2 linked regions of the Agarilytica rhodophyticola genome follow. Each later gene encodes a partner of the first gene's protein in a complex. Links are inferred from orthologs where the notes say so. Each region holds a gene or a part of one and is shown on either strand. Other genes may lie near its edges.

The links. Proteins that work in one complex are often made in the same cells at the same time.
Region 2: the proteins of BVC89_RS25610 (region 1) and dapF are in contact, whole or in part, in a solved structure (PDB 5YGU), measured with the Escherichia coli proteins. The link is inferred for Agarilytica rhodophyticola from one-to-one orthologs.

The regions. Positions count from the first base shown.
Region 1 is NZ_CP020038.1:6,193,434-6,197,296, reverse strand. Bases 438-3,219 are described here. They hold BVC89_RS25610 (RNA pyrophosphohydrolase), read left to right. Parts: upstream 438-1,458; coding sequence 1,459-1,980; downstream 1,981-3,219. Other genes in these bases: ptsP (phosphoenolpyruvate--protein phosphotransferase), read left to right, coding at 1,974-3,219; BVC89_RS25615 (histidinol-phosphatase), read right to left, coding at 466-1,119; BVC89_RS25620 (imelysin family protein), read right to left, coding at 438-466. Outside these bases: more of BVC89_RS25620, read right to left, coding at 1-437; more of ptsP, read left to right, coding at 3,220-3,863. UniProt on the Escherichia coli protein: Master regulator of 5'-end-dependent mRNA decay.
Region 2 is NZ_CP020038.1:6,427,461-6,431,353, forward strand. Bases 310-3,121 are described here. They hold dapF (diaminopimelate epimerase), read left to right. Parts: upstream 310-1,206; coding sequence 1,207-2,037; downstream 2,038-3,121. Other genes in these bases: lysA (diaminopimelate decarboxylase), read left to right, coding at 310-1,205; BVC89_RS26580 (DUF484 family protein), read left to right, coding at 2,034-2,717; BVC89_RS26585 (hypothetical protein), read right to left, coding at 2,872-3,117. In the rest of the region: more of lysA, read left to right, coding at 1-309; BVC89_RS26595 (P-II family nitrogen regulator), read right to left, coding at 3,548-3,886. UniProt on the Escherichia coli protein: Involved in the succinylase branch of the L-lysine biosynthesis and in the biosynthesis of the pentapeptide incorporated in the peptidoglycan moiety. Catalyzes the stereoinversion of LL-2,6-diaminopimelate (L,L-DAP) to meso-diaminopimelate (meso-DAP).

The DNA of each region.
Region 1 (3,863 bases):
GAAAGCTGATATCGTGCACTAACCCAGAGTAAGGGTAGTCACCAAAAGTATCTAAAAAGCCGGGTTGGATAGGGAAGCTGGCCAACTGATAATCAAGTTGATTGAGCTGCGGCAGTTTATCCGGTGCCACTAAACCTATATGGCGAAAATAAAAAAAATGTCGATAAGAGAGCACGGCCTTTAGCCATATTTGCTGGGCCGCGATTAATTTGTCTTGATTGGGAGCTGCGATAAATTTTTCAATTGCTGACTTTAGCGCAATAAAATTTCTTACAGATTCATCCAATGCGTCGGCGCCAGCTTTAAACATAGCATTGGATATTTGTTGGGTTTGGGCATTGTGGTGAGTGGCAGTCTCTGCTCGCTCTTGCGGTGCCTCTATTGACGGCGAAGATTCCTGTTCACATGCGATAGAACCAAGCGAGCATAAGAGAATGATGCTGTAGCGATATAGTTTTGTATCCATTATCTTAAACTTATGACTGGCCAGTTATTGTTTTCAGCGTGCTCTTTCAAGGTTTCATCAGGGTCTACTGCGTACGGGTAGGATACTTGTTCCAGCAGAGGCAGGTCGTTAAACGAGTCACTGTAAAAGAAACTTTCTTCCATATCCTCTGGTCTGTCTTGTAGCCACTGTCGTAGACGCACAACCTTTCCTTCTTGAAAGCAAGGTGTTCCGGCGAGTCGACCAGTAAATTTCCCATCGACAACTTCCGGGTCAGTAGCAAGTAAGTTCTCTATCCCCAGGCGCCTGGCGATGGGAGCTGTAATAAAATGATTAGTAGCGGTAATAATGAGTAAGGTATGGCCTTGATTTCTATGTTTTTCGATTAGGGCTTGAGCTTTGGGGAGAATCAATGGAGTAATTTTACTCGCCATAAACTCTTCATGCAGTTTCTCTCGTTCAGCTATACTCATGGTTCTAAGTGGAGACAAGGTGAATGAGACATACGCACTAATATCTAGGGTGCCGGCTTTATAATCTTGATAGAACTGATCGTTGGCTGTTTTGTGAGATTCGCCATCAACAAGGCCTTTCTCAATCATAAATTCTCCCCAGCTGTGATCACTATCGCCACCGAGTAGGGTATTATCGAGGTCAAAAATCGCTAAACTCAATATAAATCCTTAGCCTAAAAATTAGGGCTGCTTTTTGAAAAAAAGACGAATTAGTTGTTAGCCAGAGATGTGCATCCTGTCCTCATACTGGCAACTGCAAATAAAAATATCATTTTATTTGCTTGCAAAATCAACGGCTTATTGCGGTCGATTTTGAGCATCACATTCTTGTGATGCATCTAGTGCCTCTTTAAAGCTATGTTATAGATAGGCGCTAATTGACTGATTTGCATGCAAAAAAACTATTTAAGGCGTGCAAATCTGCGTGGTTTGATGGATATTACTAAACTGTGAAACAATAGATGCCTTATTATAACAAATATAGAGAGAGGTGCTCGCTTGATAGACCCTGATGGATTTCGTCCGAATGTCGGTATTATCCTGGCGAACAATCATGGACGCATACTATGGGCACGAAGGGTTGGTGGTCAGGATGCTTGGCAATTTCCCCAAGGTGGGATCAAGCAAGGAGAAGACCCCGAAGTAGCACTTTTCCGCGAATTAGAAGAAGAGATTGGCTTACAAGAGAAAGATGTTCAAATTATGGCCGTCACTAAAGGGTGGTTGCGTTATCGATTACCGAAAAAGCTTGTTCGCTCTCATAAGTCGCCAGTTTGCATTGGCCAGAAACAAAAATGGTATTTGCTCAAGCTGTTATCTAGTGAAGCTTCTATTCGTATAGACAGCGGTGGCTCCCCAGAATTTGATCAATGGGCATGGGCCAATTACTGGTATCCTCTTTCAAAAGTGGTTTCTTTTAAACGAGAGGTTTATCGCAAAGCCTTAAAGGAGCTGCTACCTATATATAACCGCGATATTGTCGCATGTGGCCCGGATTCACATGGGGACTCTGCATGCTAAATTCTCTCCGTCAGATTGTTCAAGAAGTTAATGCTGCTTCAGAGCTTGACGAAGTTTTAGTTATCATTGTTCAGCGTGTTAAAGCTGCGATGAACGCAGATGTATGTTCGATCTACCTGCGCGACGAGAATGATCAGTACCTCTTAAAGAAAACAGAGGGCTTAAACAGCGATTCGATAGGCAAAGTAGGGCTTTCCAAGGGGCAGGGCTTGGTGGGACATGTCGCTTCCCGCGAAGAGCCAATAAATATCGATAATGCTGTTAATCACCCCAAATATCAGTATTTTCCAGAAACAGGTGAGGAAAAGTTTAATTCCTTCCTTGGTGCACCGATAATTCATCATCGTCAGGTTCTGGGAGTGCTTGTTGTGCAGCAGCAGGATAATCGCCGCTTTGATGAAGGCGATGAAGCATTCTTGGTGACTATGTCGGCGCAGTTGGCCGGTGTCATTGCCCATGCTGAAGCCACAGGTGTTTTACATTCAGCTAAATCATCAAAAAGTGAAACACGCTTTACTGGTATCGCTGGTTCATCGGGAGTGGTGATTGGTCGCTGCGTGGTGTCATCACCTTTATCAGATCTGAAATCAGTTCCCTATCAAGGTTATAGCGACCTTGATAAAGAAATCGCATTCTTTCACCGTTGTTTGGCTGCGGTGAGAGAAGACGTTAACAACCTGGGTAAAGAGTTAGAAAATCGCATCAACAAAGAAGAGCGAATCTTGTTCGATGCATACTTGGCTATGTTGGATGACGAGTCTCTTGGCCGAGAGGTGATAGAAAAAATTCGAGAGGGTTGCTCAGCTCAATATGCTTGGAGTCAAGTAATACTGGAGCACGTAGCGACTTTCAATAGCATGAGCGATCCTTATTTGCGAGAACGTGCTTCTGATGTTAGGGATCTAGGCAGTCGGGTACTGGCGTATTTGCAGCAATTATCAACGCAAAAGCGGGTATACCCAGAGGCAAGTATTCTTGTCGGTGAAGATTTAACGGCTTCGGTATTAGCGGAAATACCTCAGGAGAAACTGGTCGGCCTTGTTTCTTTGCGTGGTTCTAGCAATTCACATATTGCTATTTTAGCGCGCTCCATGGGAATTCCGACAATTATGGGTGCGGTGGATTTTCCTTTCACCAAGCTCGAAGGGCACGAGCTTATTATCGACGGTTACCGAGGTACCATTTACGTCGATCCCAGTGATGCCTTGCGTGAGCAGTACCAAGCCATTGTCGATGAAGATAAGGATCTGGTTGCAGGCCTTGAAACATTAAAAGATTTACCTTGCGAAACCACTGATCATCACCGTGTTGCTCTTTTTGTTAATACTGGCCTTAAAGCCGATGCCATGATTTCAATTGAGCGCGGGGCTGAGGGAGTCGGTTTGTATCGTACCGAAGTCCCTTTTATGTTACGCGACCGTTTTCCCAGTGAGGAAGAACAACGTATTGCCTATCGCGATCAGCTGGAAGCATTTGCACCACATACTGTCACCATGAGAACGCTTGATATTGGTGGTGATAAGGCTTTGCCTTACTTTCCTATTTCTGAGGATAATCCTTTTCTGGGATGGCGCGGTATACGTGTCACCCTTGATCATCCAGAGATTTTCCTGACACAGGTAAGAGCTATGCTCAAAGCCAGTGAGGGCTTAGATAATTTGCGTATTATGCTGCCAATGGTGTCGAATGTTGCTGAGTTAGAAATTGCACAGATGCTGATTTATCGAGCCTATGACGAGTTGCTGGATGAAAATTATGAAGTCCAGATGCCGCCTATTGGCGTGATGGTTGAAGTCCCTGCGGCGGTTTACCAGGCAAGAGAGTTTGCCGCTCGAGTAGATTTTTTATCTGTGGGTAGTAATGACCTGACACAATATTTACTC
Region 2 (3,893 bases), 230 kb from region 1 along the record:
CCCTAAATGGGATAGCAAATCAGTATGGAACCCCTTCATATGTCTACAGTAAGGCGGCCATTACCGATTCATACCACGCTTATACTAAAGCATTGGGTGATTACCCAGGAAAGATTTGCTACGCCGTTAAAGCCAATTCCAACCTAGCAATATTACAAATATTGGCTGCTCTTGGAGCGCATTTTGATATTGTCTCTGGTGGCGAACTAGAGCGAGTATTGCGCGCCGGCGGTGCCGCAAATCAGATTATTTTCTCTGGCGTAGGTAAGTCTAAAGCGGAGATGGAAAGAGCTTTAGAGCTTGGCATCGCATGTTTTAATGTGGAATCAGAAGCTGAACTGGTGACCTTATCCGCTGTTGCGGAAAAAATGAATAAGCAAGCCAACATTTCTCTGCGTGTAAACCCAGATGTAGACGCTAACACTCATCCTTATATTTCAACTGGATTAAAAGAGAATAAATTTGGAATTGCCATTGATGATGCTGTGAGGATCTACTCTTGGGCAAACACATTACCGAATATTAATATTGTAGGTGTGGACTGCCATATTGGCTCTCAGCTCACAGATATTACGCCTTTTCTTGACGCTCTAGATCGACTGCTGATACTCATCGACCAATTACAAGAAGCCGAGATTACGATTCAACACATCGACCTTGGTGGCGGCATTGGTGTCGTCTATCGCGATGAAACGCCGCCTGCAATTGATACTTACTTGGCTAAAGTCAAAGAGAAAATCGCCCCAAGAGGACTAGAATTAGTGCTTGAGCCAGGGCGTTCTATCGTGGGGAATGCCGGCTTATTGTTAACTGAAGTCATGTACTTAAAACCAGGTGAGCACAAGAATTTTGCTGTAGTTGATGCTGCTATGAACGACAATATTCGCCCAGCGTTGTATCAGGCATGGCAAGATCTCAAGCCTGTTGTAGTCGACTCAGAAGAGCAAACTTTAACTTGGGACATTGTCGGCCCCATCTGTGAAACCAGTGACTTTCTCGCCAAAGAGAGAGAGCTCGCCTTGAAACAGGGAGATCGCTTAGCCCTGCTCTCTAGTGGAGCCTACGGTTTTGTTATGGCCTCTAATTACAACACACGCAACCGCGCACCAGAAATTTTGGTGGATGGCGACAAAAGTTACCTGATTCGCGAGCGCGAGAGCTTCGCCGATCTCATACGCGGCGAACATCTTCTGGAAAATATCTAACATGCGTTTGCGCTTTACCAAAATGCACGGTCTCGGCAACGACTTTGTGATGATCGATGGCATTTCCCAAAAAATTAACCTGACGCCTGAGAGAGTGCGTAAGCTCGCTGACCGCAACTTCGGCGTCGGCTGCGATCAGGTTTTGCTAGTAGAACCGCCGCAGACACCTAACGCCGACTTTCGCTACCGTATTTATAATCAAGATGGGGGCGAAGTAGAAAACTGCGGCAACGGTGCCCGTTGTTTTGCGGCATTCGTGCGGCAACGTGGTTTAACGGTAAAAAATAAAATAGAGGTAGAAACCACCAACGGCAACCTTGTGTTGCATGTACACGAAGATAATCGTATTACCGTTGATATGGGGGTGCCTGTTCTGGAGCCAGAAAAAATCCCATTTAAAGCAGCGAACTATGCGTCGATATATCCGTTAGAAGCTGGTGGTCGTTCATTTGAAATTTCTGCCGTCTCTATGGGTAATCCCCACTCTGTGACACTGGTAGATGATGTAGAAAGCTTTCCCGTTGAACGCTTTGGCCCACTGATCGAAAAGCATAAGCACTTCCCGAAACGAGTGAATGCAGGATTTTTACAGATTTTATCCCGCCGAGAAGCCAAATTGCGAGTATTCGAAAGAGGCGTTGGTGAGACGCTCGCCTGCGGCACAGGCGCTTGTGCTGCCATGGTGGCTGGCCGTTTGCGCCAATTACTCGATCACACAACTGATATTCATTTACCTGGAGGCACCTTAACCTTAACTTGGGAGGGGCAAGGTAAGCCTGTTATGATGACAGGGCCAGCAGTATCTGTTTTCCAAGGTCAAATTAAACTATGAGCGAAAGATTTTCTGCAAACCCTGAAAAGCTTAGTCACGAACAAGTGGCAAAATTTTTAGCTGAAAACCAAAATTTTTTCTCACAATACCCAAACTTGCTTGCCCAACTAGAGCTGCCTCATAACAGTGGTCAAGCAATATCTCTTGTGGAAAAACAAGTATCGATACTGCGTGAACGCAATATCGAGATGCGCCAACGGCTTAATAATTTGCTAGAAAATGCCCGTGAAAACGACCAGCTATTCGATAAGACCAAACGTCTAGTGCTGGCGCTGCTGGAGGCTAAAACACTTCCCGAGCTGATTGACGCGCTATATCACAGCTTTAATAAAGACTTCGGTATTCACTATACCAGGGTGATTTTATTTGGCAGTAATGGCGTTAATGCTGGCGAAGCTAGAATTGAATCCATTAATACAGCCAAGATCGCTATAGGCAAACGCCTTAAATCTGTTAAAGCAGTTACTGGAGGAATTGACGTAAAAGAGATGGAATTCTTATTCGACTCAGATGCTCAAAATGTGGGCTCTGCAGCCATGACAGTACTAGAACACGGCAATATCTTTGGTGTATTGGCTATCGGTAATCAAGACCCAACTTATTACCGTTCAAGTATGGGAACCCTATTTTTAGGCTATATCGGTGAGATACTCAACCGCATATTACCTAAGTACCTGTAGATTTAGTAGCTTTAACCTCCTAACAATAATATTCTAGGAATTATCCAAGAATTACTTAGGTGTTTATACGCCACTGGCTCGCATAGGTAAGATTGACAGCCTCCGTTCACCTTATCATCTGCTGATAAAATGCGAAGGCTGCCGGGGCATCAACCTATATTGGTTGACCGCCGTAATTAGATTCAGGACGCTTAGGAGGATCAGACATAGTGCTTGAGCCCACCTGTGTTATCTGCCCACCTTTATTTAAGAACTCTTCGATCTGTGCTTGAATGCGTTGTCGTTCAGCGTCTTTTACCGAAACTGATGCATCACTTTCAGTACTAGCTTCGACAGTAGCATTCTCTTCACCGACATCGTCCAATTGATCAGTTGATAAATCTTGATCATCTGTACTCATGTTACAACCTCATAAATCGCAGCAAGAATTTGATGAAAATTCCGATAAAGTTATAGCTCATTTTTTTTCCTACAACAACTTTACAGAATTATTTTTAGTTTATTTTGCTATAAAAAAACACCTTAATTTGATTGCTTATAGCGGTATGGAACAGGGAAAAAATATACTCCCAGGACATTTGATTTGTCAAAAAGTAAATGACGTAATATCCAGACTTGTTCACACTAATTTTAGCTTATGACATAAGGTGTATAGCTTACATACACCTTGGCAATTATAGACAACTAAAAGGGCAAAATTGTTCTATGTGATATATCACAATAAAGTTAGCAACCATCTGAAAAACAAACACATCAAGGTTACAAGGACATCATGCTCTATACTATGACTAATATATGATTTTGTTTACAAAAAAATTAATGCAGAGCAATTAAATTGCGTCAGGCCCGGTTTCACCAGTGCGAATTCTGATAACGTCATCACAGGCTGTAATAAAGATTTTACCGTCACCAATCTTGCCCGTTTGCGCAGCTTGAGAAATTGTCTCCACTGCGGCATCAACAATCTCGTCCTTTAAAATCATTTCTAATTTTACCTTAGGCAAAAAATCCACCACATACTCAGCACCACGATAAAGCTCGGTATGACCTTTTTGGCGACCAAACCCTTTAACTTCTGTCACGGTCATCCCTTGCACACCAATTTCTGACAACGCACTGCGCACATCATCAAGCTTAAAGGGCTTTACTATTGCTGTAACTAACTTCATTACTGAT